2 regions of the Pseudomonas canadensis genome follow, and region 1 is predicted to be linked to the other one. Evidence: predicted binding sites of a transcription regulator. Region 1 holds the regulator's gene; the other holds the start of a gene.
The links. The regulator FliA, encoded in region 1, starts transcription of late flagellar genes. The targets are predictions, from matches to a motif close to CTAAAGTTTNNNNNNNNNNNGCCGNTAA.
Positions count from the first base shown of each region.

Region 2: a site for FliA is predicted at 13,448-13,475, ahead of RB216_RS15040 (methyl-accepting chemotaxis protein). Genes of this name have one in related genera too.

Region 1 is NZ_CP133298.1:4,442,867-4,458,678, reverse strand. Features, by position in the region: gene flhA (flagellar biosynthesis protein FlhA) at 1-1,637, shown strand, start outside; gene flhF (flagellar biosynthesis GTPase FlhF) at 1,650-2,966, shown strand; gene fleN (flagellar synthesis regulator FleN) at 3,072-3,905, shown strand; gene fliA (RNA polymerase sigma factor FliA) at 3,902-4,642, shown strand; gene RB216_RS20545 (chemotaxis response regulator CheY) at 4,811-5,185, shown strand; gene RB216_RS20540 (protein phosphatase CheZ) at 5,204-5,992, shown strand; gene RB216_RS20535 (chemotaxis protein CheA) at 6,004-8,199, shown strand; gene RB216_RS20530 (protein-glutamate methylesterase/protein-glutamine glutaminase) at 8,248-9,378, shown strand; gene RB216_RS20525 (flagellar motor protein) at 9,378-10,118, shown strand; gene motD (flagellar motor protein MotD) at 10,261-11,148, shown strand; gene RB216_RS20515 (ParA family protein) at 11,200-11,988, shown strand; gene RB216_RS20510 (CheW domain-containing protein) at 11,988-12,779, shown strand; gene RB216_RS20505 (chemotaxis protein CheW) at 12,860-13,342, shown strand; gene RB216_RS20500 (DUF2802 domain-containing protein) at 13,343-13,735, shown strand; gene yegS (lipid kinase YegS) at 14,601-15,521, shown strand; gene RB216_RS20490 (response regulator transcription factor) at 15,480-15,812, opposite strand, start outside.
Region 2 is NZ_CP133298.1:3,292,295-3,308,106, forward strand. Features, by position in the region: gene RB216_RS14975 (malto-oligosyltrehalose synthase) at 1-196, shown strand, start outside; gene RB216_RS14980 (DUF2934 domain-containing protein) at 221-493, shown strand; gene glgX (glycogen debranching protein GlgX) at 613-2,772, shown strand; gene RB216_RS14990 (acyl-CoA dehydrogenase family protein) at 2,774-3,772, shown strand; gene RB216_RS14995 (PIG-L deacetylase family protein) at 3,769-4,527, shown strand; gene RB216_RS15000 (SAM-dependent methyltransferase) at 4,524-5,123, shown strand; gene RB216_RS15005 (glycosyltransferase family 2 protein) at 5,120-5,779, shown strand; gene RB216_RS15010 (PIG-L deacetylase family protein) at 5,959-6,720, shown strand; gene RB216_RS15015 (alpha/beta fold hydrolase) at 6,925-7,959, shown strand; gene RB216_RS15020 (amino acid permease) at 7,937-9,364, opposite strand; gene RB216_RS15025 (histone deacetylase family protein) at 9,423-10,457, opposite strand; gene RB216_RS15030 (Lrp/AsnC family transcriptional regulator) at 10,579-11,070, shown strand; gene RB216_RS15035 (TonB-dependent siderophore receptor) at 11,254-13,407, shown strand; gene RB216_RS15040 (methyl-accepting chemotaxis protein) at 13,574-15,067, shown strand; gene RB216_RS15045 (sulfite exporter TauE/SafE family protein) at 15,064-15,812, opposite strand, start outside.

The DNA of each region.
Region 1 (15,812 bases):
TGGCCATCGACGCCGACCTCAACGCCGGCCTGATCGACCAGAACCAAGCCAAATCCCGTCGCCTGGAAGTCGCCCAGGAGGCTGAGTTCTACGGTTCCATGGACGGTGCCAGCAAATTTGTGCGCGGTGACGCCATCGCCGGTCTGCTCATTCTGTTCATCAACCTCATCGGCGGCATGGCCGTGGGTATCTTCCAGCACGGCATGACCTTCGGCGATGCGGGCAAGGTGTACGCGTTGCTGACCATCGGTGACGGTTTAGTGGCGCAATTGCCATCACTGTTGTTATCAACAGCGGCGGCCATCATGGTGACCCGTGCTTCGGGCTCCGAAGACATGGGCAAGCAGATCAGCCGGCAGATGTTCGCTTCGCCCAAGGCCCTGGCCGTGGCGGCGGGCATCATGGCGATCATGGGTATCGTGCCGGGCATGCCGCACGTGTCATTCCTGAGCATGGCGGCCCTGGCTGGCGGCGCCGCGTACCTGTTCTGGAAAAAGCAGAACCAGGTCAAAGTCATCGCCCAGCAAGAGATCGCCCGCCAGCAGGAACTGCTGCCATCCCCGGCCCGCGCCCAGGAAACCAAGGAGCTTGGCTGGGATGACGTAACCCCGATCGACATGATCGGCCTGGAAGTCGGCTACCGCTTGATCCCGCTGGTGGACCGCAACCAGGGTGGCCAATTGCTCGCGCGGATCAAGGGCGTGCGCAAGAAACTGTCGCAGGACCTGGGCTTTTTGATGCCCACCGTGCACATCCGCGACAACCTCGACCTGGCCCCAAGTGCCTATCGCCTGACCCTGATGGGCGTGATCCTGGCCGAAGCCGAGATCTACCCGGACCGCGAACTGGCGATCAACCCCGGGCAGGTGTTCGGCAGCCTCAACGGCATTACCGCCAAAGATCCGGCTTTTGGCCTGGACGCGGTCTGGATCGAAATCAGCCAGCGCAGCCAGGCGCAATCCCTCGGTTACACCGTGGTGGACGCCAGCACTGTGGTCGCGACTCACCTTAATCAGATCCTGTACAAACACTCCCACGAGTTGATCGGCCACGAGGAAGTCCAGCAATTGATGGGTTTGCTGGGCAAAGCGTCGCCAAAACTCGCCGAAGAGTTGGTACCGGGCATTCTGTCGCTGTCGCAGTTGCTCAAGGTGTTGCAGGCGCTGTTGGCCGAACAGGTGCCAGTACGCGATATCCGCAGCATTGCCGAGGCCATCGCCAACAATGCCGCCAAGAGTCAAGATACTGCCGCCCTGGTAGCTGCGGTGCGCGTCGGATTGTCGCGTGCAATCGTCCAAAGCATTGTAGGGCTTGACTCCGAGCTGCCTGTGATCACCTTGGAACCAAGGTTGGAACAAATATTGCTCAATAGTATTCAGAAGGCAGGACAAGGCCAGGAAGAGGGCGTTCTGCTGGAGCCAAGCATGGCTGAGAAGCTGCAGCGTTCGTTGATCGACGCCGCACAACGCCAGGAAATGCAGGGCCAGCCGGTGATTCTGCTGGTGGCAGGCCCCGTCCGGGCGATGTTGTCGCGGTTTGGGCGTTTGGCAGTACCGAATTTGCACGTTTTGGCTTATCAGGAAATTCCTGACAACAAGCAAGTGACTATCGTCGCGACAGTAGGGCCCAACGGCTGAGGGTAGTGGGTTATGCAAGTGAAGCGTTTTTTCGCCGCCGATATGCGTCAGGCCATGAAACTGGTGCGTGATGAGCTGGGCGCCGACGCCGCGATTATCGGAAACCGTCGTATTGCCGGCGGTGTCGAGCTGACGGCTGCCCTGGATTACACCCCCTCGGCGCTGGCGCCGCGTGTACCGAACATGGAACTCGAAGACGAGCTGCGCAAAACCGCCTCGCGCATCGTTTCGGCCCAGGCTGAACTGAGCATGCGCGGCGACAGCGATGCCACCACCAATCGCCAGTTGTTCGCCGGCTTGCCACTGACCGCTGCCGAGCCGCTGGTCGAGCCCACCTTCAAAGAACCGCCGCGTCCTGCTGCGCCTGCTCCGGCGCCTGCGGTTGACCAGCGCGTGTTTGATTCGATGCGCTTTGAACTCAACGGCCTGCGCGAACTGCTGGAAGTGCAGTTGGGCTCGCTGGCGTGGAACCAGCTGCAAGGCAGCAAGCCGCAACAAGCCAACCTGTGGCGTCGCCTGCAACGCATCGGCCTGTCCGGCCCGTTGTCCCGCGACCTGCTGGCGCTGACCACCGAAATCGAAGAGCCTCGCCAGGCCTGGCGCATGTTGCTGGCCCACCTGGCGCGGATGATCGTTACCCCGGAAATCGAACCCCTGGAAGAAGGCGGTGTGATCGCCATGGTCGGCCCCGCCGGCATGGGCAAGACCACCACCCTGGCCAAGCTGGCTGCCCGCTACGTCCTCAAATACGGCGCGCAGAATATCGCGCTGGTGAGCATGGACAGCTACCGTATTGGTGCCCAGGAGCAGCTCAAGACCCTGGGCCGGATCCTCAATGTGTCGGTGACCCATGTCGACCCGGGCCAGTCCCTGGCCAACGCCCTCGACCCGCTGCTGCGCAAACGCGTGGTATTGATCGATACTGCCGGCCTGCAAGCCAGCGACCCGGCATTGCGCATGCAGTTGGAAAGCCTGGCGGGGCGTGGCATCAAGTCGAAAAATTACCTGGTGCTTGCAACCACCAGCCAGAAACAGGTTCTTACCGCTGCGTATCATAGTTACAAGCGTTGTGGCCTGGCCGGTTGCATTCTCACCAAGCTCGATGAAACCGCGAGCCTGGGCGAGGTGCTGAGCCTGGCCATCAGTCATGAATTGCCGGTCGCCTACCTGACCGACGGGCCGCGGATCCCGGATGATCTGCATCTGCCGCGCCGTCATCAGTTGGTCAGCCGTGCAGTCAGCGTGCAAATGCAAGAAGAGCCTAGCGAGGAAGCGATGGCCGATATGTTCGCCGACCTCTACCACAGCCCGGCAAAACGGGTCGGTTGAGGCAGGATGAACACCGTGAAATGTATCTACATCGATGGTCTGCAAGCGATTCACGCGGCCAAGCCATGTAGCCTGCGTCTAAGCAAGACAAGGTAAAGAAATAAAATGGGCAGCATGCATCCCGTACAGGTGATCGCGGTGACCGGCGGCAAAGGTGGCGTCGGGAAAACTAACGTGTCAGTGAATTTGTCCCTGGCCCTGGCAGAGCTTGGCCGTCGTGTCATGCTGCTGGATGCTGACCTGGGCTTGGCGAACGTGGACGTTCTGCTGGGGCTGACACCCAAACACACCCTTGCCGATGTGATCGAGGGCCGCTGTGAGCTGCGCGATGTGCTGCTGCAGGGCCCCGGTGGCATCCGCATCGTGCCAGCCGCCTCCGGCACCCAGAGCATGGTGCACCTGAGCCCGGCGCAGCATGCCGGCCTGATCCAGGCCTTCAGTGATATCGGCGACAACCTCGACGTGCTGGTGATCGACACCGCCGCCGGGATCGGCGAGTCCGTGGTCAGCTTCGTGCGCGCCGCGCAGGAAGTGTTGCTGGTGGTTTGCGATGAACCCACCTCGATCACCGACGCCTATGCCCTGATCAAACTGCTTAACCGTGACTACGGCATGAACCGCTTCCGCGTCCTGGCCAACATGGCCCAGAGCCCGCAGGAAGGGCGCAACCTGTTCGCCAAGTTGACCAAGGTCACGGATCGCTTCCTCGATGTCGCTTTACAATACGTCGGCGCAGTTCCCTACGACGAGTGTGTGCGCAAGGCTGTGCAAAAGCAGCGTGCAGTCTACGAAGCGTTCCCTCGTTCCAAATGCGCATTGGCGTTCAAGGCTATTGCCCAGAAGGTCGATACCTGGCCGTTGCCTGCCAACCCTCGGGGGCATCTGGAGTTTTTCGTCGAGCGATTGGTGCATCAGACGAGCGCAGGACCCGTGCTATGACAGCGACTGGCTACAACGCGTACAAGAAGTCTGCCCGTGACAGTCAGGGCGAGTTGATCGAGCGCTACGCGCCCTTGGTCAAGCGCATTGCCTATCACTTGCTGGCACGCCTGCCCGCCAGCGTCCAGGTCGAAGACCTGATCCAGGCGGGCATGATCGGCCTGCTCGAAGTGTCGACCAAATACGATGCGAGCAAGGGTGCGAGTTTCGAGACGTACGCGGGTATCCGTATCCGTGGCGCGATGCTCGATGAAGTACGTAAAGGTGACTGGGCGCCGCGTTCGGTGCATCGCAACACGCGCATGGTCAGTGATGCAATTCGCGCAATTGAAGCAAAAACCGGTCGCGACGCTAAAGATCACGAAGTTGCGGCCGAACTCCAATTGAGTCTCGACGATTACTACGGGATTTTGAACGATACCTTGGGCAGCCGCCTGTTCAGTTTCGACGACCTGTTGCAGGACGGCGAACATGAAGGGCTGCACGAGGACGGCGCGAGCGCTCATATGGAGCCATCGCGTGACCTGGAAGATGAGCGTTTCCAGGGGGCGTTGGCGGACGCGATTGCCAATTTGCCGGAGCGTGAGCGACTGGTGTTGGCGCTGTACTACGACGAAGAGCTGAACCTCAAGGAAATCGGTGAGGTCCTGGGGGTCAGCGAGTCGCGGGTCAGCCAGTTGCACAGCCAGTGCGCAGCCCGCTTGCGGGGGCGTTTGGGAGAGTGGCGAGCGCGCTGACAGGCAGTGTGGGGACACTGCAGACGATACCGCGAGGGCAAGCAGCCTTCGCGGGTTCGACCCGTGGTGCCCTCGGCAGTCCTTTTTGTGTAATGCCTGTTGATTGAAATGGCGCGTCCAGGTGCTGGGCGCGTTTAAGACTGCTTGGAGGTCGAATTGGACAAGAACATGAAAATCCTCATCGTTGATGACTTCTCAACGATGCGGCGGATCATAAAAAACCTGTTGCGTGACCTTGGGTTCACTAACACGGTCGAGGCGGATGACGGCATTACGGCGATTCCGATCCTCAACAGCGGGAGCATCGACTTTCTGGTAACGGACTGGAACATGCCGGGCATGACCGGCATCGACTTGCTGCGCCACGTGCGCGCTGACGAAAAGCTGCGCAGCCTGCCTGTGCTGATGGTGACCGCCGAAGCCAAGCGTGAGCAGATCATCGAAGCCGCCCAAGCCGGGGTCAACGGTTATGTGGTCAAGCCATTCACTGCATTGGCCTTGAAAGAGAAGATCGAAAAAATCTTCGAACGCATCCACGGCTAATGCCATCGCGGGGGAGCTATGGAGCATAAAGAAACGTCACAGGGAGACTTCGAGTCGACCCTGAAAAAGCATGCTCACCAGTTGGTCGACAGCCTTGAAAAAGGCCAATTCGGCGACGCGGTGCAGTTGATCCATGAGCTCAACCAGACCCGTGACCGCGGCCTGTACCAGGAAGTGGGCAAGCTCACACGCGAGCTGCACAGTGCGATCGTCAATTTCCAGATTGACCCGCATATGCCCCAGGCCGAGGAAATCTCGCAGATCACCGATGCCACCGAACGCCTGTCCTACGTGGTCAGGCTGACTGAGGCGGCGGCCAACCGCACCATGGACCTGGTGGAAAACGCCACGCCCCTGGTCAACGGCATGGCCAACGAAGCCCAGGCCCTGAGCAACGATTGGGGCCGTTTCATGCGCCGCGAAGTGGGCGCAGAAGAGTTTCGTGAATTGGCGCGTCGGGTCGAAGGGTTCTTGTCACGCAGCGAGCAGGAAAACCGCACGGTTTCCAGCAACCTCAACGACATTCTGCTCGCCCAGGATTATCAGGACCTCACCGGTCAGGTGATCAAGCGTGTGACCCAGTTGGTCACCGAAGTGGAAAGCAACTTGCTCAAATTGGTGCTTATGGCAGGCCAGGTTGACCGTTTTGCCGGTATTGAACATGACCGCGAAGCGATCCTCTCGGAAAAAGATCCAAAAAAACATCTCGCCAAGGGTGAAGGTCCGCAGATTCATGCCGATAAACGTGAAGACGTTGTATCGGGTCAAGATGATGTCGATGACCTGTTATCCAGTTTAGGCTTCTAAGGAGCACCCACATGAGCTTCGGCGCCGATGAAGAAATCCTTCAGGATTTCCTTGTAGAGGCCGGCGAAATTTTAGAGCAGTTGTCCGAGCAACTGGTCGAGCTGGAAAGCCGACCGGATGATGCGAACCTGCTCAATGCAATTTTTCGCGGTTTTCACACTGTAAAAGGGGGCGCCGGCTTCCTCCAGCTCCATGAGCTGGTGGAGTGCTGCCACATCGCCGAGAACGTGTTCGACATCCTGCGCAAGGGTGAGCGTCACGTTGATTCGGAATTGATGGACGTGATTCTCGAAGCACTGGATGCGGTCAACGGCATGTTCAGCGAGGTGCGCGACCGTGCACCGATCACCGCTGCCACTCCGGAACTGCTGGCCGCCCTGGCGCGCCTGGCGGAACCGGCCGACACCTCGGCTGCGCCTGTGGTTGAGGCGGCTCCCGAGCCTGTGGCCGAAGCTGAGCCGGATGTGACCGACAGCGAGTTCGAACAGCTGCTCAACTCCCTCAGTGCTGTGAAGGCCGAGGCTGAGGCACCCAAGGCGCCCGTCGCTGCGCCAACCAGCGAAGACATCACTGACGCTGAGTTCGAATCCCTGCTCGACCAGTTGCATGGCAAAGGCCAGTTTGCAGCGGACGCCGTGGCACCTGCCGCTGCGCCCGAGGCGCCTGCTGCGAATGCCAACACCGACATTACCGACGACGAATTCGAAGCGTTGCTCGACCAACTGCATGGCAAGGGCACCTTCGCGGCCGACGCCCTGCCGGAAGTCGCCGCCACGGCTGCGGCGCCTGCCGCAGCCAGTGCAGCACCGGCCGGCGACGGCCTGATCTCCGATCACGAGTTTGAATCGCTGCTGGACGAGTTGCACGGCAAGGGCAAGTTCAGCGAAGTGGCCCCGGCCGCTGCTGCTGTTGCCACGGCTGCACCGGTTGCTGCCAAGGCCGCCGCGCCGGCTCCGGCCGCCAAGCCTGCGCCTGTAGCGGCTCCTGCTCCGGCGCGTGCCGCCGCAGCACCGGTTGCCGAGAAGCCTGCCAGTGAAGCCGAAACCACCGTGCGGGTTGATACCGCGCGCCTGGACGACATCATGAACATGGTCGGCGAACTGGTGCTGGTACGTAACCGTCTGGTGCGCCTGGGCTTGAGCAGCGGCGATGAAGCCATGCAAAAAGCCGTGTCGAACCTCGACGTGGTCACCGCCGACCTGCAAACCGCGGTGATGAAAACCCGGATGCAGCCGATCAAGAAAGTCTTCGGCCGCTTCCCACGCCTGGTTCGCGACTTGGCGCGTCAGCTCAAGAAAGAGATCAACCTGGAACTGGTGGGTGAAGAAACCGACCTCGACAAGAACCTCGTCGAGGCCCTGGCCGACCCGCTGGTCCACTTGGTGCGCAACGCCGTCGACCACGGCGTGGAAACCCCTGAAGAACGCGAAGCCTCGGGCAAGTCCCGCAACGGCAAAGTGATCCTGGCGGCGGAGCAAGAAGGCGACCACATCCTGCTGTCGATCACTGATGACGGCAAGGGCATGGACCCGGCCATATTGCGCAATATCGCGGTCAAGCGCGGCGTGATGGACAAGGACGCCGCCGACCGCCTGACCGACACCGAGTGCTACAACCTGATCTTTGCCCCGGGGTTCTCGACCAAGACCGAGATTTCCGACGTCTCCGGCCGTGGCGTCGGCATGGACGTGGTGAAGACCAAGATCAGCCAGCTCAATGGCTCGATCAACATCTACTCGACCAAGGGCCAGGGCTCGAAGATCGTGATCAAGGTGCCTTTGACCTTGGCGATCATGCCGACCCTGATGGTGATGCTGGGCAACCAGGCGTTCGCCTTCCCGCTGGTCAACGTCAACGAGATCTTCCACCTCGACCTGTCGCGTACCAACGTGGTGGACGGCCAGGAAGTGGTGATCGTGCGCGACAAGGCGTTGCCCCTGTTCTACCTCAAGCGCTGGCTGGTGGCATCGGCCAAGCATGAAGAGCAGCGCGAAGGCCATGTGGTGATTCTCTCCGTGGGCACCCAGCGCATCGGTTTTGTGGTCGATCAACTGGTGGGCCAGGAAGAAGTGGTCATCAAGCCTTTGGGCAAAATGCTGCAGGGAACCCCGGGCATGTCGGGTGCGACCATCACCGGTGACGGTCGGATCGCGCTGATTCTCGATGTTCCGAGCATGCTCAAGCGTTACGCCGCTCGGCGTATTTGATTCTGGTGGGGCAGGGCGGTAGTGCCCGCCCCGCCTAACGGAGTGTTTATGGCAGTCAAGGTCCTGGTGGTGGACGATTCGGGTTTCTTCCGCCGCCGCGTCTCGGAAATTCTTTCCGCCGATCCAACGATCCAGGTGGTCGGCACGGCCACCAACGGCAAAGAGGCGATTGATCAAGCCATTGCGTTGAAACCGGACGTGATCACCATGGACTACGAGATGCCGATGATGGATGGCATCACCGCGGTCCGGCACATCATGCAACGCTGCCCGACCCCGGTGTTGATGTTCTCCTCGCTGACTCACGAAGGCGCCCGGGTCACCCTGGATGCGCTGGACGCCGGCGCGGTGGACTTCCTGCCGAAGAATTTCGAAGACATCTCGCGCAACCCCGAGAAGGTCAAGCAGATGCTGTGCGAGAAGGTGCACAGTATTTCCCGCAGTAACCGTCGCAGCCTGTTCAGCGCGCCAGCGCCGACGCCTGCACCGGTTGCAGCACCGGCTGCACCGACGTCATCGTTTGCTCGTCCAGCGCCTGCGCCGGTTGCACGGCCTGCCGTGGCGCCGGTTCGCGCTGCTGCGCCTGCGACTGCCCATTCGCCTGCGCCGAAGCGCAAGGCCTACAAACTTGTGGCTATCGGCACGTCCACGGGCGGCCCGGTGGCCCTGCAACGCGTGTTGACCCAACTGCCGGCCAACTTCCCGGCGCCGATCGTGTTGATCCAGCACATGCCTGCTGCCTTCACCAAGGCCTTCGCCGAGCGCCTGGACAAGCTGTGCCGCATCAGCGTCAAGGAAGCCGAGGATGGCGACATCCTGCGTCCTGGCCTGGCGTTGCTGGCGCCGGGTGGCAAGCAAATGATGGTGGACGGCCGTGGCGCGATCAAAATCCTGCCGGGCGACGAGCGCCTGAACTACAAACCATGCGTGGACATCACCTTTGGTTCGGCAGCCAAGTCCTACGGCGACAAAGTTCTGGCGGTGGTGCTCACCGGCATGGGCGCCGACGGCCGTGAGGGCGCGCGCCTGCTCAAGCAGGGCGGCAGCGCCATCTGGGCCCAGGACGAGGCCAGCTGCGTGATCTACGGCATGCCCATGGCCATCGTCAAGGCCGACTTGGCTGACGCCGTCTACAGTCTGGACGACATCGGCAAGCATCTGGTGGAGGCTTGCCTCTGATGGATGTTTTGAGCCTGATCGGTATCATCATGGCGTTTGTCGCGATCATCGGCGGCAACTACCTCGAAGGCGGTCACCTCGGCGCCCTGGCCAACGGCCCGGCCGCCCTGATCGTGATCGGCGGCACCGTGGGCGCGGCATTGCTGCAGTCGCCCATGAGCTCCTTCAAACGCGCCATGCAGATCCTTATCTGGATCATTTTTCCGCCACGTGTCGACTTGCCTGGCGGCATCGACCGCGTGGTCAACTGGAGCCTCACCGCCCGCAAGGAAGGCCTGCTGGGCCTGGAAGGCGTGGCCGATGCCGAGCCCGACAGCTACGCGCGCAAAGGCCTTCAATTGCTGGTAGATGGCGCCGAACCGGAAGCGATCCGCAGCATTTTGGAAGTGGATTTCTACACCCAGGAAAGCCGCGACATCAACGCCGCCAAAGTCTACGAAAGCATGGGCGGCTATGCGCCGACCATTGGCATCATCGGTGCGGTAATGGGCCTGATCCATGTGATGGGCAACTTGGCCGACCCTTCACAACTGGGCAGCGGCATTGCCGTGGCGTTTGTTGCCACCATCTACGGTGTGGCCAGTGCCAACCTGGTGTTGTTGCCGGTGGCCAGCAAGCTCAAGTCGATTGCCCTGCGCCAGTCGCGTTACCGCGAGATGTTGCTCGAAGGTATTTTGTCGATTGCCGAGGGTGAGAACCCGCGCTCCATCGAATTGAAGCTCCAGGGCTTCATGGATTGATGAACATGCACCCTGTAGGAGCCGGCTTGCCGGCGAAAATCGCCAACGATAACGCGGGTTGCCTGATGCCCCGCGGCGCTCTCGGGTTTTTCGCCGGCAAGCCGGCTCCTACAGGTGATTTGTGTTGCTGGGGGTATTGCCTGTGAGCCGTCGCCGTCGCGAGCCCGAAGAACACGTCAACCACGAACGGTGGCTGGTGTCCTACGCGGACTTCATCACTTTGCTGTTCGCGTTTTTCGTGGTGATGTACTCGATCTCGTCGATTAACGAAGGCAAGTACAAAGTTATTTCCCAGGCGCTGATTGGCGTGTTCAACGACGCCGACCGCGCCCTCAAGCCGATCCCGATCGGTGAAGAGCGGCCCAAGACCGTGACCCCGGCCAAGCCGCTGGTCAACGACAGCGATGAAACCGCTGCCGGCGTGGGTGGCACCAGCGATCCACTGAAAAGCATCGCCGATGACATCAGCGCAGCGTTTGGCGACCTGATCAGCTCCAACCAGATGACCGTGCGCGGCAACGAGTTGTGGGTGGAAATCGAGCTTAATTCCAGCCTGTTGTTTGCCAGCGCCGACGCGTTGCCGAGCGACCAGGCGTTTACCATCATCGACAAGGTGGCGGCGATTCTCAAGCCGTTTGAAAATCCGATCCATGTCGAAGGCTTCACCGACAATTTCCCGATCAGCACCGCGCAGTACCCGACCAACTGGGAGCTGTCCTCGGCCCGTGCGTCAAGCATCGTGCGCATGCTGGCGATGCAGGGCGTGAACCCTGGGCGCCTGGCCTCGGTGGGTTATGGTGAGTTCCAGCCGGTGGCCAATAACGCTACGGTAGAGGGCCGCGCGAAGAACCGCCGGGTGGTGTTGGTAGTGTCGCGCAACCTGGATGTGCGCCGCAGCCTGACCGGCACCGGTACCGCCAATGCAACACCGGATGCCGCCTTGAAGCGGGCTGGCACACAAACTGCACCGCCCCCTGTAAAACCGCCGGTTCGTCAGAGCGCCGTCAATTCTCCGTCGCCGGCTCAATAACCTTATGCAATGTCTCGGTCGCGCCTGTGCCTGCCGGGAGGAACCAACCGAATGAGAGTCTGGGCAGTTGCCAATCAAAAAGGTGGGGTCGGCAAGACCACCACGTCCATCGCCTTAGCCGGCTTGCTGGCCGAGGCGGGCAAGCGCGTGGTCGTGGTGGACCTGGACCCTCACGGCTCCATGACCAGCTATTTCGGCTATGACCCGGATGCGCTGGAACACAGCAACTACGACCTGTTCCTGCACAAGGGCAGCGTGCCGGCCGATCTGCCGGGGCAACTGCTGCTGCCCACCAGCAACGAAAGTATTTCCCTGCTGCCGTCCAGCACCGCCCTGGCCACCCTTGAGCGCCAGTCGCCGGGGCAGAGCGGGTTGGGCCTGGTGATCGCCAAGACCCTGGCGCAACTCTGGCAGGATTTCGACTACGCAATCATCGACAGCCCGCCGTTGCTCGGCGTGTTGATGGTCAACGCGTTGGCGGCGAGCCAGCAACTGGTGATTCCGGTGCAGACCGAGCACTTGGCCGTCAAAGGCCTGGAGCGCATGGTCAGCACCCTGGCGATGATCAACCGTTCGCGCAAACAAGCGCTGCCGTTCAGCATCGTGCCGACCTTGTTCGACCGCCGCACCCAGGCGTCCCTCGGCACCCTGCGCGTGTTGCGCGATGCCTATCCGGACACCATTTGGAATGGCTACATTCCAGTGGACACGCGCCTGCGTGACGCCAGCCGCGCAGGTCTCGCGCCATCGCAGTTCGACGGTAAGAGCCGTGGCGTACTCGCCTACCGCGCGTTGCTCAAGCACCTGCTGTCGCAGCAGCTTGTGGCGCAGGTGGCGTGATGAACCGTCCTGTCGAACTCAAGACTCGGCCGCAACTGGCGCTGGAATCCTATCTGGATGCCCTGCTGCAGGATGCGACCGCCGAAGAACTGCCGGAACCGATCCTGGTGTTGGAACCGGCTGTTAAACCCGAAGCCGCGCTGGATGAATTCCAGTTGGCGGTGCTGGAAGAACAAGCCCGCGATGCGCAGGTCGTAGTGCCGATCACACCGATAGTGGTGGCGCCTGTAGTAGTTGCTCCTGTTGTGGTCGAGCCGGTGGTGCAAGTGCACCTGCCGCCGAGCATCACACCGCCGCCGGTGACCGGTGATGGCCGCCCGAGCTGGGCTGCCGAACCGTTCGAATGCCTGCTGTTCGACGTCGCCGGGTTGACCCTGGCGGTGCCGCTGGTGTGCCTGGGCTCGATCTATTCGCTGGAGGGCCAGGAGCTGACGCCGTTGTTCGGGCAACCGGAGTGGTTCCTCGGCATTCTGCCCAGCCAGGCCGGCAACCTCAAAGTCCTGGATACCGCGCGCTGGGTCATGCCCGACCGCTACCGCGACGACTTCCGTCAGGGCCTGCAATACGTGATCTCGGTGCAGGGCTACGAGTGGGGGCTGGCGGTGCATCAAGTCAGCCGCTCGTTGCGCCTGGACCCGAACGAAATCAAATGGCGCAGCCACCGGGGCCAACGGCCTTGGCTGGCGGGCACCGTGATCGAACACATGTGCGCGTTGCTCGACGTCGCCGAACTGGCTGAGTTGATCGCCAGCGGTGCCGTCAAATCGATGCCACTGAACAAACACAGTTGATTGAACAATAAGGGCCGCATGCGAATGCGGTCAGCGAAGCACACACGCCGTACTCAACGGCATTTGAAGGGGTCAGGGGTATGAACAAGTCAGCGTCCGCACAAGGTTTGGATGATCCGATCCTGCAATGGGTTACCTTCAAACTGGACAACGAGTCCTATGGCATTAACGTGATGCGCGTGCAGGAAGTGCTGCGCTACACCGAGATCGCCCCGGTGCCGGGTGCGCCGAGCTACGTGCTGGGTATCATCAACCTGCGCGGCAACGTGGTGACAGTGATCGACACCCGCCAGCGTTTCGGCCTGGTGCCGACTGAAGTCAACGACAACACGCGTATCGTCATCATCGAGGCCGACAAGCAAGTGGTCGGGATCATGGTCGACAGCGTGGCCGAAGTGGTTTACCTGCGCCAGTCGGAAGTGGAAACTGCGCCGAACGTGGGTAACGAGGAGTCCGCCAAGTTTATCCAGGGCGTGTGCAACAAGAACGGCGAGCTGCTGATTCTGGTTGAGCTGGACAAGATGATGAGCGAAGAAGAATGGTCGGAACTGGAGAGCATCTGATTGTTCCTTGAGGCCGCGGTGATTGTCCTGGCCTTGTTGTGGGCCGGGACTTTGGCATTTCTGTTGCGCTATGTGCGTCAGCAGCGTGAACTGTTGTTGCAGCAGGCTGAGCGTGATGCTCTGCGTGATCGACGGGTGCTGGAGTTGGTGAAGCGGGTTGATCACTTTCAGCAGAGTGCGGTGAAAGTCGGGGACGAGGTGCATGAGTTGCGCGCGATTCTTGCGCCGTTGCCTGACAAACTGGCGCAGATTGAACAGCGGGATCCTTCGAGTCTTTCGTTTGCACAGGCTGCTAAGCTGGTGGGGATGGGGGCTACGGTGGATGAGCTTACTCAGTCGTGTGGGTTGACTCAGGCTGAGGCGCAACTGATGAGTAAGTTGCATAAGAGTTGATTGAGTACATATCCGTTGCTGCGGTAACGGCTGCTTATGGTTCCGCTCTTACAGCGGGTCACTTTTTGAAAAGCGCAAAAAGTAACCAAAAACGCTTCGCCCCAACACTCGGCACCTAGCCTAGGCTCGGTGTGCCCTCACTCCGGCTTTGGAGCGTGGGCCGCCGCGATGGGCCATCCTTGGCCCAGCGCTGCTAACCCGGCGTCCTGCCGGGTTACCCACGCTCCAAAGCCTGCGTTCGGCCAGCGTGTTTGACGGGGCGCCTCAGATCAAGATCAAGAGCGACTCGCTTCGCATCGTGGATACGCGTTCCCTTGTAGGAGCCGGGGGGACGCCTAGTTCTTGCCGGCGAAAAACGTGAGACCGCCGCGTTCATCCAGACACCCCACGTCATCGTTAACGACCATCGCCGGCAAGCCAGCTCCTACAGTGGACTGCCTTTGCCTTTGCTTCACACCACTCAAGCCGGCTGTCAGGCCGCTGTGCTCTTGCTTTTGATCTTGATCTTAGGCGCCCCGTCAAACACGCTGGCCGGAATTCGACAGGGATTCGGGGGGTAAACCGGCAGGGATGCCGGTTTAGCCGCCCCGCGCCATGGATGGCGCGTGGCGGCGGCCCCCCGAATCACTGTCGGATTACGGGCATACCGAGCCTAGGCGAGGTACCGAGTGTTGGGGCAAGAGCCTTTTGGTTACTTTTGGGCTCTTTTCAAAAGTGACCCGCCGTAAGGGCGGAACCAATACCCGCCGTTACCCAAAAAACGGATATGTACTCAATCATCCAATTTTTTTCCCATCCAATGGCTTTTTTCTCCCCGCCCAAGGTCCACATCCTCCAAGCACCCTTGAATCAGGAGATTCCCGCAATGACCACCCCCAAAGCCCTGTTGATCCTCCACGGCAAGCAAGCCCTCAACGAGGACGTCCGCACCGCCGTGCAGGCACGGCGCGAGCAGGGCGGCGAGTTGGCAGTGCGGGTCACCTGGGAAGGCGGCGACGCCCAGCGGCTGGTCAACGAAGCCCTCACTGACGGCTACACCCATATCATCGCCGGTGGCGGCGACGGCACCCTGCGCGATGTGGCCGAAGCCATGGCCCAGGCCAAGACCGACGCCAGCCTGGTGCTGATGCCCCTGGGCACCGCGAACGATTTCGCCAAGGCCGCTGGCGTGCCACTGGAGCCCGCCCAGGCCCTGGCGCTGCTGGACGTGCCGCCAAGGGCGATCGACCTCGGCCAAGTCGGCGGGCAGATCTTCCTCAACATGGCCACCGGCGGCTTCGGCAGCCAAGTCACCGCCAACACTTCCGAGGACTTGAAGAAAGTCCTGGGCGGCGCCGCCTACTTGTTCACGGGTTTGACGCGGTTCAGCGAGTTAAAGGCCGCCTACGCCGAGCTGGATGGCCCGGATTTCCATTGGAAAGGCGAGTTGCTCGCCCTGGGCATCGGCAACGGTCGCCAGGCAGGCGGTGGGCATGAACTGTGCCCAGGCGCCATGGCCGATGACGGCCTGCTGGATGTCAGCATCTTGCCCGCCCCTCAGGAGGTGGTCGGCACCTTGCGTGAGTTGATGAGCAATGGCTGGGGCCTGGACACCATGTTTGTGCGGGCGCGCCTGCCATGGGTGAATATCAAGGTCGCACAAGGCCTGTATATCAACCTGGATGGCGAACCTCTGGAGGGCGATGACCTGCATTTCGAGGCCCTGCCCAAGGCCCTGCGCGTGCACCTGCCGGTGGATTCGCCGTTAGTCGTCCAGGCTGATGATCTGCTCGCGCACCGCAAATAACACCAGGCCCGCCACGTCGAAAATCTGCAAACGCTTCATGATCTGCGAGCGGTGCGCTTCCACGGTCTTGATGCTCAGGCCCAGGCCGTGGGCGATTTCCCGGGTGGACTTGCCGCGCACAATCAACCGCAGAATCTCCAACTGCCGCGCGGTAAGGTTATGGCTATGGCCGGCCGGGGTGGTGGGGCCCTGGCTGCGCACCAGCGCCTGGTTGATCACCGTGTGGGCAATCGCCGGGCTCAGGTAGCGCTCGTTGTTGCGCAGGGCCAGCAATGCGTGTTCCAGCTCGTT
Region 2 (15,812 bases), 1.2 Mb from region 1:
CGGTGTGCACCCTCAGATCAATGCGCAGGTTTGGGGCGATACACGGGTGAAATTACCGTTCGCCGCCACAACGCAAAACTGGAAGGGACTTTTTCATACAGGTGCAGTCACACCAGACAAGGAGCTGTTGGTTAGCGCTGCCCTGGGGGATTTCCCGGTCAATGTCTTTATCAATCCTGATGATCAAGAAAGCTGAAAATTTTCTGTGAGGAGCATTGTGATGAGTACTGAAGACAAACGCATACGCGAACTGGCGCATCAGATCTGGGAGTCCGAAGGCAAACCCCATGGTGAAGATGCACGCCACTGGGAGATGGCGCGCAAACTGGCGGAAGCCGAAGCGCTGACGCCAAGCAAGCCCAAGGCAGCGGCCAAGCCCAAGGCCGGCGCTCCCAAGCCGCAGGCGAAAGCCAAGCCAGCGGCGCCTGCGGCCAGCAAGCCGGCGCCACCGGCCGCTAAAAAACCACCGGCGCCCAAAAAGCCCAAGCCTTGACCCCTCACCTCTTGCCGGCGCTGTCGGCAAGAGGTGATTTCACCTTCCAGACTCCCAGCTGAAATTTCGTCAGCACGGCCGCGTTCGGCCCGAAAAAAGACCTTTGCAGGAGCAACTCAATGAGCAAACCCGATAAAACCCCTTCGACGCCGGGCAACGAGCCGTCGCGGATTCGTGAAGGTTTGCCCTTCCCCCTTGGCGCGACCTGGGACGGCCTGGGTGTCAACTTTGCCTTGTTCTCGGCCAACGCGACCAAGGTCGAACTGTGCCTGTTCGATGATTCAGGCGAAGTCGAGCTGGAGCGCATCGAACTGCCGGAATACACCGACGAAACCTTCCACGGCTACCTGCCCGACGCCCACCCAGGTCTGATTTACGGCTACCGTGTGTACGGTGCGTATGACCCCGCCAACGGCCACCGTTTCAACCACAACAAATTGCTGATCGACCCCTACGCCAAGCAGCTGGTGGGCGAATTGAAATGGTCCGAGGCGCTGTTCGGCTACACCATCGGTCACCCGGATGACGACCTCAGTTTCGATGAACGCGACAGCGCACCCTTCGTGCCCAAATGCAAAGTCATCGACCCAGCACACACCTGGGGCAACGACCAGCCGGTGCGGGTGCCGTGGGACCGCACGATCATCTACGAGACCCATCTGCGCGGGATCAGCATGCGCCACCCTTCCGTGGGCGAGTCCGTACGCGGCACCTGCGCTGGCTTAATGGAAGACGACGTGCTCAAGCACATTCGCCAGTTGGGTGTGTCGTCAGTCGAGCTGCTGCCCGTGCATGCCTTCGTCAACGACCAGCATTTGCTGCAAAAAGGCATGACCAACTATTGGGGCTACAACAGCATCGCGTTTTTCGCCCCCGACCCGCGCTACCTGGCCAGCGGCAAGATCGCCGAGTTCAAGGAGATGGTCGCGCACCTGCATGAGCAGAAGCTCGAAGTGATCCTCGATGTGGTCTACAACCACACTGCGGAAGGCAACGAGCGCGGCCCGACCCTGTCCATGCGCGGTATCGACAACGCTTCGTACTACCGCCTGATGCCGGATGACAAGCGTTTCTACATCAACGATTCCGGCACCGGGAATACCCTGGACCTGAGCCATCCGTGCGTATTGCAGATGGTCACCGACTCGCTGCGTTACTGGGCCAATGAGATGCACGTCGACGGTTTCCGCTTCGACCTGGCGACTATTCTTGGCCGTTACCGCGATGGTTTCGATGAACGTCACAGCTTCCTGGTCGCTTGTCGTCAGGACCCGGTATTGCGTCAGCTCAAATTGATCGCCGAGCCGTGGGACTGCGGCCCCGGCGGTTATCAGGTGGGCAACTTCCCACCGGGCTGGGTGGAATGGAACGACCGCTTCCGCGACACCGTGCGTGCTTTCTGGAAAGGCGATGACGGCCAACTGGCGGACTTTGCCGGGCGCATGACCGCTTCGGGCGAGATGTTCAACCATCGTGGCCGTCGTCCCTACAGTTCGGTGAACTTCATCACCGCCCACGACGGCTTCACCCTGCACGACCTGGTGTCGTACAACGACAAGCACAACGAGGCCAATGACGAAAACAACCAGGACGGCAGTAACAACAACCTGTCCTGGAACCATGGCGTCGAAGGGCCGACTGACGATCCGGAAATCAACGAACTGCGCCTGCGCCAGATGCGCAACTTCTTCGCCACCCTGCTGCTTGCCCAAGGCACGCCGATGATCGTGGCCGGTGATGAGTTCGCACGCACCCAGCACGGCAACAACAACGCCTATTGCCAGGACAGCGAGATCGGCTGGGTCAACTGGGACCTGGACGACGACGGCAAGGCCTTGCTCAAGTTTGTGAAGCGTCTGATCAAGCTGCGCCTGGCTTATCCGATTCTGCGGCGTGGGCGCTTTCTGGTGGGCGACTACAACGAAGACATCGGCGTGAAGGACGTCACCTGGCTCGCGCCGGATGGCAATGAGATGACCACCGAACAGTGGCAAGACAGCCACGGCCGCTGCCTGGGCATGTTGATGGATGGCCGCGCCCAGGAAACCGGGATACGCCGTGCCGGCGCCGATGCCACCTTGCTGTTGGTGGTCAATGCCCACCACGACATGGTCAATTTCCGCCTCCCGCCGGTGCCCGAAGGCGAGTTCTGGACCTGCATGCTCGACACCAACTCCCCGGCGGTACGCGGCCAGGAACGCTTTGATTTTGATCATGAGTACGCGGTGACTGGGCGTTCGTTGTTACTGTTTGAATTGCAGCGTGAAGACGAGGTGTGAAATGGCACTGCATGGATTCCTTCAAGGCTACCGGGGCTACGCGGACACGCAAGCCCTGGGCGCGGCCCTGAAGGCGCTTCAGGAGGAAGGCCTGGACCAGCTGCCCTTACCGGGCGGCGGTCAGACCCTGGAACGGTTCAGCCGCTTGGCACAGGTGGCTGCCCATGACCTGCGCTTGTGCAAGCTGTTCGAGGGCCACACCGACGCGTTGGCAATCATTGCCGAACTCAATAGCCCCTTACCCCCCTTGGGCAGCATTTGGGGCATGTGGGCAGCTGAGCCCCCCACCGCCAAGGTGCGCGTTTTCAAAGATGGCCATCGCCTGAAGTTACAAGGGCGTAAAGCCTGGTGTTCCGGCGCGGCGGTGGTCAGCCATGGCTTGCTGACGGCCTGGGACGAAGAAGACCGCCAGCAGTTGGTGGCGGTGCCTATGGATCAACCCGGTATCGTGGTGACGGACGAAGGTTGGAACGCCGTGGGCATGGCCGCCACCGGCAGTGTGGAAATAGTGTTCGACGAGGCCTGGGGGCTGGCCGTGGGCGGACCGGGTGATTACCTCGCGCGCCCCGGTTTCTGGCAAGGCGGCATTGGCATTGCCGCCTGCTGGTACGGCGCGGCCCAACGTCTGGCAGAAGCCCTGCGTGAGCAGTGCAGCAAACGCCCCGAGCCCCACGCCCTCGCCCACCTCGGTGCGGTCGACAGCGCACTGAACAGCGCCGCTTGTGTACTGCGCGCCAGCGCGGAACAGGTCGACCGCGAACCCAAGGCCAATGGCAGGGAGCTGGCGCAACAGACTCGGGCCTGTATCGAGGACACCGTCGAACAAGTGATTCACCACGTCGGACGCGCTGTGGGTGCGGGGCCGTACTGCAAGGATCCGCATTTCGCCCAGTTGATGGCGGACTTGCCGGTGTATGTACGCCAGAGTCACGCCGAGCGCGACTTGGCCGGCCTTGGCGAGTTGGTCGCCGGCGAACCCACAGGGAGGTGGCAGTTATGAAACCCAATCCAATCGTTGGCCAAGGCACGCCGCTGCATCGCTGGCAGGCATCGCCAAAGATGGCCGAGCTGCCGCCGATCAGCGTTGCGCAATTGGTTCCCGAAGGCCACCGGGCGGTGATCATCGCCCCCCATCCGGATGATGAAGTGTTGGGTTGTGGTGGCTTGATGCAGGGGCTCGCGGCACTTGGCCGTCCGATCCAACTGATTTCGGTGACCGATGGCAGCGCCAGTCATCCCGGCTCGCGGCGTTGGCCAGTCGAGCGCTTGAGCGTCGTGCGCCCCCAGGAATCGGCCCAGGCGCTGCATCGTCTCGGCTTGCCGCTGCACAGCCTGAAATGGCTGCGTGCGGGGTTTACCGACAGTAAGGTGGCGGCGCGGGAGGATGAACTCGCGGCGTTTATCCAGCGTTACCTCAAACCCACCGACGTCGTATTCACCACCTGGCGCGAAGACGGTCATTGCGACCATGAAGCCGTCGGCCGTGCCAGCGCCAAGGCCTCCCTTGCGGTCGGCGCAACCCTGTATGAACTGCCGGTGTGGACCTGGCACTGGGCAACGCCCGAGGATGACCAGGTGCCTTGGTACCGCGCCCGCAAGATTCCATTGACCTGTGAAGCGGTAGCCCGCAAACGCCACGCCATCCATGCCTTCGCCAGCCAGTTGGAGGGTGATCCGCAGATCGGCCTGGCGCCCGTGCTGGCGCCCTATGTGGTGGAGCGCCTCTTGCAGCCCTTTGAAGTGGTATTCGTATGAGTGTGGCCACACCGTATTTCGACCAATTGTTCGCCAATAACGACGACCCCTGGGCCTTTCGCCAACGCTGGTACGAACGGCGCAAACGCGCGTTGACCCTGGCGGTGCTCACCCGGCCACGTTATGCCTCGGTGTTCGAGCCCGGTTGCGCCAATGGCGAACTCAGCTTCGAACTCGCGCCCCGCTGTGACCGCCTGCTGTGTTGCGACACAGCCTCGGCCGCCGTCGCCCTGGCACGCGGTCGCTTGCTGGGCTTTGCGCATGCCGAGGTGCAGCAAAGTCGATTGCCCGAACAGTGGCCCGCGGGCCAGTTCGACCTGATCGTATTTAGCGAATTGTGTTATTACCTCGACGCCGATGACCTGAGCGCGCTGGTAGATCGTGCTCGCGCTTCGCTGACCGACAACGGCCAAGTGCTGGCCTGTCACTGGCGCCCCGCCATCGAAGGTTGCCCACAAACCGCCGAGCAGGTGCACACCCTGCTCCATCAGCGTTTAGACATGCCTAACGTCTGCAGCCACCACGAACACGACTTCCTACTCGACTTGTGGAGCCGTGACGGCACTTCGGTCGCCACCCTAGAGGGCTTGCGATGATCGGCATTCTGATCCCGGTACATAATGAACAGGCCTTGCTGGCGGACTGCCTGAGCGCGGCATTGATCGCGGCCAGCCATCCAGGTTTACTGGGTGAGGAAGTGACTGTCTTGGTTGTACTCGACAGTTGCAGCGATGACAGCGCCGTGATTGCCCAGGCCTACCCAGTGCAATGCCTGGAAGCCCAGGTGCGCAACGTGGGACACGTACGTGGCGTGGGCGCGCGGCATCTGCTCAACCAGGGTGCACGTTGGATCTCCTGCACCGACGCCGACAGCCGCGTGGCGCCTGATTGGCTGGTGGCCCAATTGGCGCTAGGGGCCGATGCTGTGTGTGGCACGGTCACCGTGGACGCCTGGGGTGAAGGTTTCGACTCTGCAGCGCAGATTCGCTATAACCAGGCTTACGAGGCGCGGGACGGCCATCGGCATATCCACGGTGCCAACCTGGGAGTGAGCGCCGGTGCCTATGTCCGCGCCGGTGGCTTCGAACCCCTGGCGTGCCATGAGGATGTGCAATTGGTGCGTAACCTGGAGTTGTGCGGCGCCTCCATCGCCTGGAGCCATACCCCGCAGGTGATCACCAGTGCGCGCCTGGACGCCCGCGCCCAGGGTGGTTTCGGTGATTACTTGAAGACCCTGATGCACGCTACTTGAAAAAAACGACATTACAAAATGTAAAACCGACAGATCCTTGTCTATGCTGATGACGCCTTGCTGGCGTTCCAAGGGTGGAGTGCTATGCAGCCACTGCGGCGGAGCCTGTAGTGGATAGAAGAGTGTCGTCCCGTCAACGGACCACGACCCAGCATCAATCGACAAGGATGTGACACCCCATGAAGCTTGCTTCCTTAAGCGACGGCCGTCGCGGCCCCGAGCAAATCTGGAACAGCGCCCCGCAGTTGGCGCAAATCCCTCCTATCTCCCCGTCCTCATTGGTGCCACCGGGCGCGCGTGTGGTCATCATCGCCCCCCATCCCGGTGACGAAGTGCTGGCCTGTGGCGGCCTGCTGCAATTGCTCAGTACATTGGAGCATCCACTGCAACTCATCTCGATCACCGATGGCAGCGCCAGCCACCCAGGGTCCGACGTCTGGCCCGCCAGCCGCCTGAGCGTGGTACGGCCCCAGGAAAGTGTCGAGGCCCTACGCCGCCTGGGTATGCCCTTGCACAGCCTGAAGTGGATTCGCGGCGGCTTCTGTGACGATGCCCTCGCCGGCCGCGAGGCGCAACTGAGCCAATTCATCGCGCGCTACTTGCAACCGGGCGATGTCGTGTTCAGCACTTGGCGCAATGACGGCAATGACGACCACGAAACCGTCGGCCGCGCCAGCGCCAACGCCTGCAGCCTGGTGAGCGCGCGTCTGTATGAACTGCCGATCTGGGCTTGGCACTGGCCCGCTCGGGAAGGCGCAATCATCCCCTGGCAACGCGCACGCAAGGTGCGTCTGGACACGTGGACCGTCGCACGCAAGCTCCATGCAGCCCATGCCTATGCCAGCCAGTTGGCTGGCGACCCGCAGATCGGTCTGGCACCGATGCTGGCCCAGGTGCTGCTGGAGAGAATGCGTGAACCCTATGAGATCGTGCTGTCTTAGCCGCCGATCCGTCCTACCTGGCAGCGGCTGCCGAAGGGGTGACTGGGGGCTTCTCAATTCAACGTCTGCAAGGTTTGTATCGCAGTGTGTACAGAGCTCACTGCGATACACAGCCTTTAACTCAACGGGTTTCCTGAAACAGGCCAGATACAGCCCGGCGTTCAACTGAGCACCAGGCACACATCCAGCCGCAGGAGGCTCGCCATGCACACTCAGTTGACTCGCCGTTTCAACCGACACTCCCTTTTCCTGGCCGTGGCCTTGTCGCAATTCGGCATTCTGGGCATGGCCCGAGCCGAAATGCCCGAGGCGCCTACCCGCGCCGTCGCCAGCCCACAAACCGCCTTCGGTGCCCTCAAGCACGTCAAGGCCGGCCTGCTGGACGTGGCCTACGCTGAAGTTGGCCCGGCCACCGGCCCGGCGGTGATCATGCTGCATGGCTGGCCCTACGATATCGACAGTTACGCCCAGGTCGCACCGCTGCTGGCGGCCAAGGGTTATCGCGTGCTGATCCCCTATGCCCGGGGTTATGGCGGTACGCGTTTCCTCTCGGACAACACCCTGCGCAACGGCCAACCGGCTGCCCTGGCCAGTGACGTGATCGACTTCATGGACGCGCTGAAGATCAAGCAAGCCGTACTCGGTGGCTACGACTGGGGCGCACGCTCGGCCGACATCGTTTCGGCGCTGTGGCCGGAACGGGTCAAGGCGCTGGTGTCGGTCAGTGGTTACCTGATCGGCAACCAGGCGGCGGGCAAGAACCCTTTGCCGCCTAAAGCTGAACTGCAATGGTGGTATCAGTTCTACTTCGCCACCGAGCGCGGTGCAGCCGGCTACCAGAAAAACACCCACGATTTCGCCAAGCTGATCTGGCAACTGGCTTCGCCGCAATGGAAGTTCGATGACGCCACCTTTGACCGCAGCGCCAAGGGCCTGGAGAACCCGGATCACGTCGCGATCAGCGTGTTCAACTACCGCTGGCGCCTCGGCCTGGTCCAAGGTGAGACGAAGTACGATCCCCTGGAGCAGAAACTCGCCCAGGCGCCTTCGATTGGCGTGCCGACCATCACCCTCGAAGGCGATGCCAACGGTGCACCGCATCCGCAGCCCGAGGACTACGCCAAACGTTTTACCGGCAAGTATGAGTTCCGCCTGATCAACGGCGGCGTGGGCCACAACCTGCCTCAGGAAGCGCCCGAAGCGTTTGCCAAGGCGGTCATTGATGCGGATCACTTGTGACCGAATGCGGCGCCTTCATCCAATGGCCTCCCTTAAAGCGTGAAAACTGATAAGCAACTCCCAGCCAGATAAACCAGGCCGGCATCACGCACAGCGCCAAGCGTGTATCCGGCCGCAACGCCAACAGGCCCAGCACAAACGCGAGAAACCCCAGCGAAAACCAGGCCATCGGCACACCGCCAGGCATCTTGTAGAGGGATTTGGCGTGCAGGTCCGGACGCTTCTTGCGGTAGGCGATGTAGGACGCCAGGATCGTCGACCAGGTAAAAATCACCAGGATTGCCGACACTGTCGACACGATGGTGAAGGCGGTCATCACCTCTGGCACCACAAACAGCAACACCAGCCCCAGCAACATCAGCAGTGTCGTAAACGCCAGGCTGATAAACGGCACGCTGCTCTTCGACAAACGCCGGAAGATCCCCGGCGCATCCCCCAGGTCAGCCAGGCCGAACAACATACGGCTGGCGGAAAACACGCCGCTATTGGCCGACGACGCCGCGGAGGTCAGCACCACGAAATTGACGATGCCCGCCGCTGCCGGAAAACCCGCCACCAGGAACAACTCAACAAACGGGCTTTTGCTCGGCGAGACTTGCTGCCATGAGGTCACCGCAATGATGCACGCCAGAGCCAGCACGTAGAACAGGATGATGCGCAACGGGATCGAATTAATCGCCTTGGACAAGGTTTTTTCCGGCGCACGGGTTTCGGCGGCGGCAGTGCCGATCAGTTCGGTGCCGGCAAAGGAGAAAATCGCCATCTGGAACCCGGCAAAAAAGCCGAACAAACCATTGGGAAACGCGGCCTGTTTATCCAGCAAGTGCGTCAGCGAAGCGGTGACGCCCGTCGGCGAGACAAACGAGCTGGCGATCAACACCACGCTCACCCCAATCAAGGTCACTACGGCGATGATCTTGATAATCGCGAACCAGAATTCCACTTCGCCAAACAACTTCACCGTCAGCACATTCAACGCAAACAGCGTAAGCAACATGCCCACCGCCGGCATCCAGGCCGGCACATGGGGAAACCAGTACTGGAAGAAGCCACCGACCACCACCGCATCCCCCACTACCGCCACGCTCCAGCTCAACCAATACGACCAGCCGAGAAAGAACGCCGCACGCGGCCCCAGATAGGCGCCGGCAAAGTCAGCGAAGCTCTTGAAGTTCAGGTTCGACAGCAGCAACTCGCCCATGGCGCGCATCACGAAATACACGAAGAGCCCGATGATCATATAGATCAGGATGATCGAGGTGCCGGACAGCGCAATGATCTTGCCGGAGCCCATGAACAGGCCGGTGCCGATTGCACCACCCATGGCCATCAATTGGATATGGCGGTTGCTCAGGGTGCGTTGCAACGCTGGCTTTTCACAAAGCCCGGACGTGGTTGTTTTCATCACAAAACCTCTTGTTATGTTTTTGAGTTTTGGCAGAAGAAAAGACGACGGGTTGTTGTTATCGGGTGCTGCTTTCAAAACCGTGCAGCACGTTGACGGCGTTGATGCCGATTTCATCGACCATGTAGCCGCCTTCCATCACGAACAGGGTGGGCACGCCGACGCTGGCGATGATTTCGCCCATGCCGAGGAAGTCCTGGCTGTCGAGCAGGAAGTGGCTGATGGGATCGTCCTTGAAGGTGTCAACGCCGAGGGAGATCACCAGCACCTCGGGCGCGAAGTCGCGCAGTTGCTGGCACGCATTGATCAAAGCGGTCTGGTAGTGCGCCCACGTGGTGTTTTTCGGCAACGGATAATTCAGGTTGAAGCCCTCCCCTGCGCCCGCGCCGCGCTCACTGGCTGCGCCGGAAAAGTACGGGTAAGAGACTGCCGGATCGCCATGCAGGGAAATGAACAACACGTCCGGGCGGTCGTAGAAAATATTTTGCGTGCCGTTACCGTGGTGGAAATCCACATCCAGCACCGCCACGCGCTTGGCGCCTTGAGTAATAGCCTGCTGCGCGGCAATCGCTGCGTTGTTGAGGTAGCAATAACCGCCCATGTATTCGCGGGCTGCGTGGTGACCTGGTGGGCGGCACAGGGCGAATGCACTGTGATGGCCTTCGTCGATCAGCGCCAGGCCGGTCAAGGCGATATCGGCGCTGGTTCTGACCGCATCCCAGGTGGTGCGGGTAATCGGCGAGCCGGCGTCCATGGCGAAGAAACCGAGCTTGCCGTCGATGAAGTCCGGGACTTGATGGTTGGCCAGGTCACGCACCGGCCACACCAGGGGCAATGCATCATGGCTACGGCCAATGGCGGTCCATTCGGCCCAGGCCGACTCGAGGAATGCCACGTAGCGTTCGCTGTGGGCGTTGACGTAACAGGCCCGGTCAAAGCGGCGCGGCGTGATGATATCGCCCAGGCCCACCTGCCTGACGCGATCGCGCACGGTGTCGGCGCGACTGGGTTGTTCGAACGACGGTTTGAGCACGCCGTCCTTCAGTTCAGTGCCGTGGTGCAAACGGTGGGCTTCGCTAAAAACAGTCAACATGAGTGGGCATCCGCCAGTAAAAGACAGGGTCTATTTTGTTCTGGCAGCGTCGGGCTTTCTTTGCTTTTATTTGCGGCACTGTTAGTTTTATCGGGAATATTTACCCCTACAGCGCCTAGTTATGAAAAATAAAACCAATCAGGTCGTTCTTGACGACACCGATCTCGCCATCCTCGCGCTACTGCAGGAAGATGCGAGTATTTCCAACGCGCAGTTGAGCGAGCGTCTATCCCTGAGCCTCACGCCCTGCTGGCGTCGGCGTAAACGCCTGGAAGAGGAAGGTGTAATCAAAGACTACCAGGCCAATCTCGATCGCAAGCTGCTCGGGCTGAACATCATGGCGTTCGTGCATGTGCGTTTCGCGATCCACACCGATCATGCACCGGATGCGTTCGAAGCGGTGGTGAAGGAGCTGCCGCAGGTGCTGTCGTGCCACAAGATCACCGGTGATGCGGATTACCTGTTGCAGGTCCTCGCGGAAGATCTGGACAGCTACAGCGAGTTTGTCGAGAGCGTGTTGCGGCGCCAGTTGGGGATTGCGTCGATTCAATCGAGTCTGGCGCTGAGGGAAGTCAAGGCGACGAGTCGGGTGGCCATTCCAAGGCATGAATAGTCATCCATGAGATCGCGTTTGCTGGGGCCGATTTAGCAAATCGCTGCCAGTAAATTGTGAAAAAAACGTTAACTAATTCTCTCCGAAGGCTTTTTCCTTCGAACTCAATCTGCCACACTGATGCGAATAATTATCAACACCTTTATTATTCGCTATGGAAGGCATTCGGGGAGAGTCAGTTCCATGTCTGTGCAACAACACGGCAGCAAAGGTTTTTCACCCAGTCTGATGGCGTTGGCCGTCTGTCTTGCAAGTTCAACGGCGGCCTTTGCCGCTGAGGCGGAAAAAACCGCCCCGCTCGAATTGGGTGCCACCCAGATCAGCACTGAACAGCTGGGCCAGACCACCGAAGGCACCCAGTCCTACACCACCGGCGAGATGGCGACCGCCACCAAACTCCCGCTGACCATGCGTGAAACACCCCAGGCCGTCACGGTCATCACCCGCCAACGCATGGACGACCAGGCCATGACCAGCGTCAACGACGTGGTCAAGAACACGCCCGGCCTGTTCCTCAGCCAGTCCAGCGGTCCTGGCCGGCAGACGTACAGATCACGTGGCTTCGACATCGACAACATGATGTTTGACGGCATCCCCAGCTCCTATTCCGGCTACGCCAACAGCGTGCAGCCCAACCTGGCGATGTTCGACCGTGTAGAAGTGATCCGTGGCGCCACCGGCCTGGTCACCGGCGCCGGCAACCCTTCGGCGGCGATCAACTTTGTGCGCAAGCGCCCGACCGCCACGCAGCAGGTATCGATCACCGGTGCCGCCGGCAGTTGGGACGATTATCGCGGCGAATTCGACGCTTCCAGCGCCTTGAATGACAGCGGCACCCTGCGTGGCCGCGTCGTAGGCTCCTACCGCGACGCCAACAGTTTCCGCAAAGGCGAAGAAAGCGACCACGGCCTGTTCTACGCCATCGGTGAAGCTGACCTCAGCGAAAACACCACCGCCACCCTGGGTTTCTCGCGCCAGGAAGACCAGACCAACTTCTTCTGGGGCGGCCTGCCCATCGGCACCGACGGCCATCACCTGAACCTGCCCCGCTCCACCAACCCCGGCTCCGACTGGGAAAACAAGAAGCTGACCATCGACACTGTCTTCGGTGATATCGAACATCGCTTCGCCAACGACTGGAAGCTCCACATCGCAGGTTCCTCCTCTCAGTTGGACGGTGTGTTCACCGGCACCTACCAGTCGCGCTACCAGACCACACTGGCGCGCACCGCCTATCAATCGCACCAGGACGACAAGCAGTACGGCCTGGACACGTTCCTCAGCGGCCCGGTCGAAGCGTTCGGGCGCACCCATGAAGTGGTGGTCGGTACCAGCAAGCGCATCTACGACGCCACGTCCAAGGAATACAGCCCCTACGACACCAATTACCCGCTCAATGGGGCAAAACCGGACTTCGTACGTGACGGCAAAGGCCACAGCATCACCACCCAGGACGGCGTTTACCTGACCACCCGCCTGAACCTCGCAGACCCGCTCAAGGTGATCCTCGGCGCGCGCGTGGACTGGTATGACTACGATGACCGCCAAGGCGACGGCGACTACAAAGTCACCCGTAACCTCACGCGCTACGCCGGCGTGATCTATGACCTGAACGACCAGTACTCCGTGTACGCGAGCTACACCGACATCTTCACACCGCAGACAAGCCGCGACTTCTCGGACAAGCCACTGAAGCCCATCGTCGGCGAAAACTATGAAGTCGGTATCAAGGGCGAATACTTCAACGGCGCGCTCAACGCCAGCCTGGCGGTGTTCCAGATCGACCAGAAAAACCGTGCGACCCTGCCCGAGAGCCAAGCCGGTTGCCCGATCATGGCGTGCTACGAAGCCTCCGGCCTGGTACGTAGCCAAGGCATAGACCTTGAGCTGCAAGGTGCACTCACCGAAAACTGGCAGGTCGGCGGCGGTTTCACCTACACCCGTGCGCATTACATCAAGGACACCAATGCGGCCAACAACAACCAGCGTTTCGACACCGACACCCCGGAACGTTTGTTCAAACTCACCACCTCCTACCGCTTCCAGGGCCCACTGGAAAAACTGCGCATCGGTGGCAATGTTTACTGGCAGAGCCGCATGTACAACGATGTGGTGCTCGCCAACAGCAATACCTATCGCCTGGAACAAGGCAGTTATGCCGTTGCCGACGTGATGGCCGGTTACCAGGTGAACAAACACCTGGACCTGCAGTTGAACGTGAACAACATTTTCGACCGCACCTATTACTCGGCCATCGCCACCAGCCCGATCTGGGGTTCGACCGACACTTACGGTAACCCGCGCAGCTTTGGCGTCACGGCCAAATACAGCTTCTGATCGTGATCCGATCAACGGCTACCCGCCCGGGTAGCCGTTCCTCAAGTCCCGCCGCCGGATGCCGATAACCGTTGGCATCACTGAATCCAATAAAAACTAAAAACACCTGATTCGCTCCACCCTGCCCCTCACTTTGATTCGGCCAGACCACAGGGAGTAAGTGTGAATGCCCACCCGCGCGCGTTTTTTCGAGCACTACCGTAAAGCCGACCGCATCATGCTGGCGTTGATCTGGTTGATGTTCCTGTTCTCCCTAGGCTTGGCGTTCTGGCATGACACCTTGATGCAAGCCGCCATCATCGGCGGCGGCACCAGCGTGGTGCTCACGGCGCTGTACCGTGCGATAGGCAGCACCCGCGTGATGCGTTGTGCCCTCGGCGCGGGCCTGATGATCATGGCGGCACTGCACATCAACCAGGCCCAGGGCGTGATCGAATCGCACTTCGGGATCTTCGCGCTTTTGGCGGTGCTGACGTTTTATCGTGACTGGCTGCCGATCCTGGTCGCCGCCGCCACCATCGCCGTGCATCACGTGGTCTTCCATGCCCTGCAACACCAAGGGTTCCCGGTGTTTGTGATGGAGCATCACGGCGGCTGGACCATGGTGTTCGTCCACGCCTTCTACGTGGTGATGGAAACCGTCGCCCTGCTCTACCTCGCCGTGCACAGCCAAGCCGAAGCGGTCGAGAGCCAGGAAATGCTGGAGAAGATGCTCGCAGTCACGTCCCAATTCAGCGCGCAAACCACCCATGGCGAAGGCAAGGTGCATGTGTCGTTGGCCACGCGCTTCGACCACTTCCTGCAACAGATCACGCACCTGATCGACGGCGTCGCCCGCGACTCCCACGGCCTCGGCCAACTCGGCCAGGAACTGGCCAGCGCCAGCGGTACCCTGGAAAAAGGCGCTCGGCATCAATTGGCGCAGATCACCCAGATGACCGGCTCGATGCAGCGCATGGAAGACGCCATGGGCCATATCGCCGTGCACGTCGAGCAAGCGGTGGACCACGCCGGCAAGGCCAGTCAACAGATCCAGCGCGGCCAGGAAAGCGTCAGCCGTGCCCAACAGGAAATCACCCAACTGGCCACACGCCTCAACGGCACCCACGAAACGGTGCAGGGCCTCGCCGTGCAAGCCGAGCAGATCGGCACCGTGCTCGAAGTGATCAACAGCATCGCCAACCAGACCAACCTGCTCGCCCTCAACGCGGCCATCGAGGCCGCCCGCGCCGGCGAGCAAGGCCGCGGCTTTGCCGTGGTCGCCGACGAAGTGCGCAGCCTAGCGCAGCGCACGGCGGTGTCCACCCAGGAAATCAAGACCATCATCGAAGGCCTGCAACACGGCAGCCGCCAGGCCGTGGAAGCCATGCACGACAGCCGCCAAGGCGTGGAGCGTTGCGTTGAAGACAGTCAGGTAGCCGTCGACATGCTGCGCGCGGTGGGAAGCGACATTGCGCACATCGACGATCTGAATGGACGGATCGTGACCACCACCCGCGAACAGACCACGGCGAACCTGGAGATTGTCGGGCGGTTGCAGTCGGTGCAGAGCATTGCGCAAAGCACCGCCGACGATGTGGAAACCCTGGCGCGCAGCAGCGAGCGATTACCGCCGATTGCAGTGCGGCTGGATGCGTTGGGACGCAGGTTCCACCCCTAGGCCCAGTAGCCCCCAATCCCGTCCCACAGCAGCTTCAGCGCCGTGATAATCAGCAAGCCATAGCAGGCGCGATAGAGCTGGCGCTGATCCAATCGCGCATGCAGCCGCCAGCCCAGCCACACGCCACTGGGCACGGCGAACAAACAGATAAGCGCCAGACCCAACACGTTGCCGGTAGGCCTGGCGAGGATCAACCACGGAATCGCCTTGAGCACATTGCCCACGGTGAAAAACAGGCTGGTGGTCCCGGCGTAAACCTGTTTGCTCAGGCCCAGTGGCAGCAAGTACATCGCCAACGGTGGCCCACCGGAATGCGCAACCATGGTGGTGATTCCCGAGGTGACCCCAGCGGCCACGGCCTTCGGCGTTGAGCGCGGCTTCACACTGACATTTCCCCCGGCCCTGAACCACAGGCCGACGAACACCAGCGTGACCACCGCCATCACGATGGCAATCGCACGGTGATCCAATACGCGAAAAAGCAGGTAGCCAACGCCGATTCCGACCACCAACCCAGGTACCAGTAACGTGAGGTCGGGCTTTGACCAGGTCGACGGTTTCCAATAGCGCAGGCCGAACAGGTCCATGGCGATGAACAACGGCGCCAGCAAGCCGCCGGCAGTGATCGGGTCCATCACCAGCGACAGCAGCGGGATACCGACGATGGCAAAGCCGCCGCCAAAGGCGCCTTTCATAAAGCAGATCAAAAAGACCCCGGCAAAGGTCACAAGGATCGTCGTGGTTG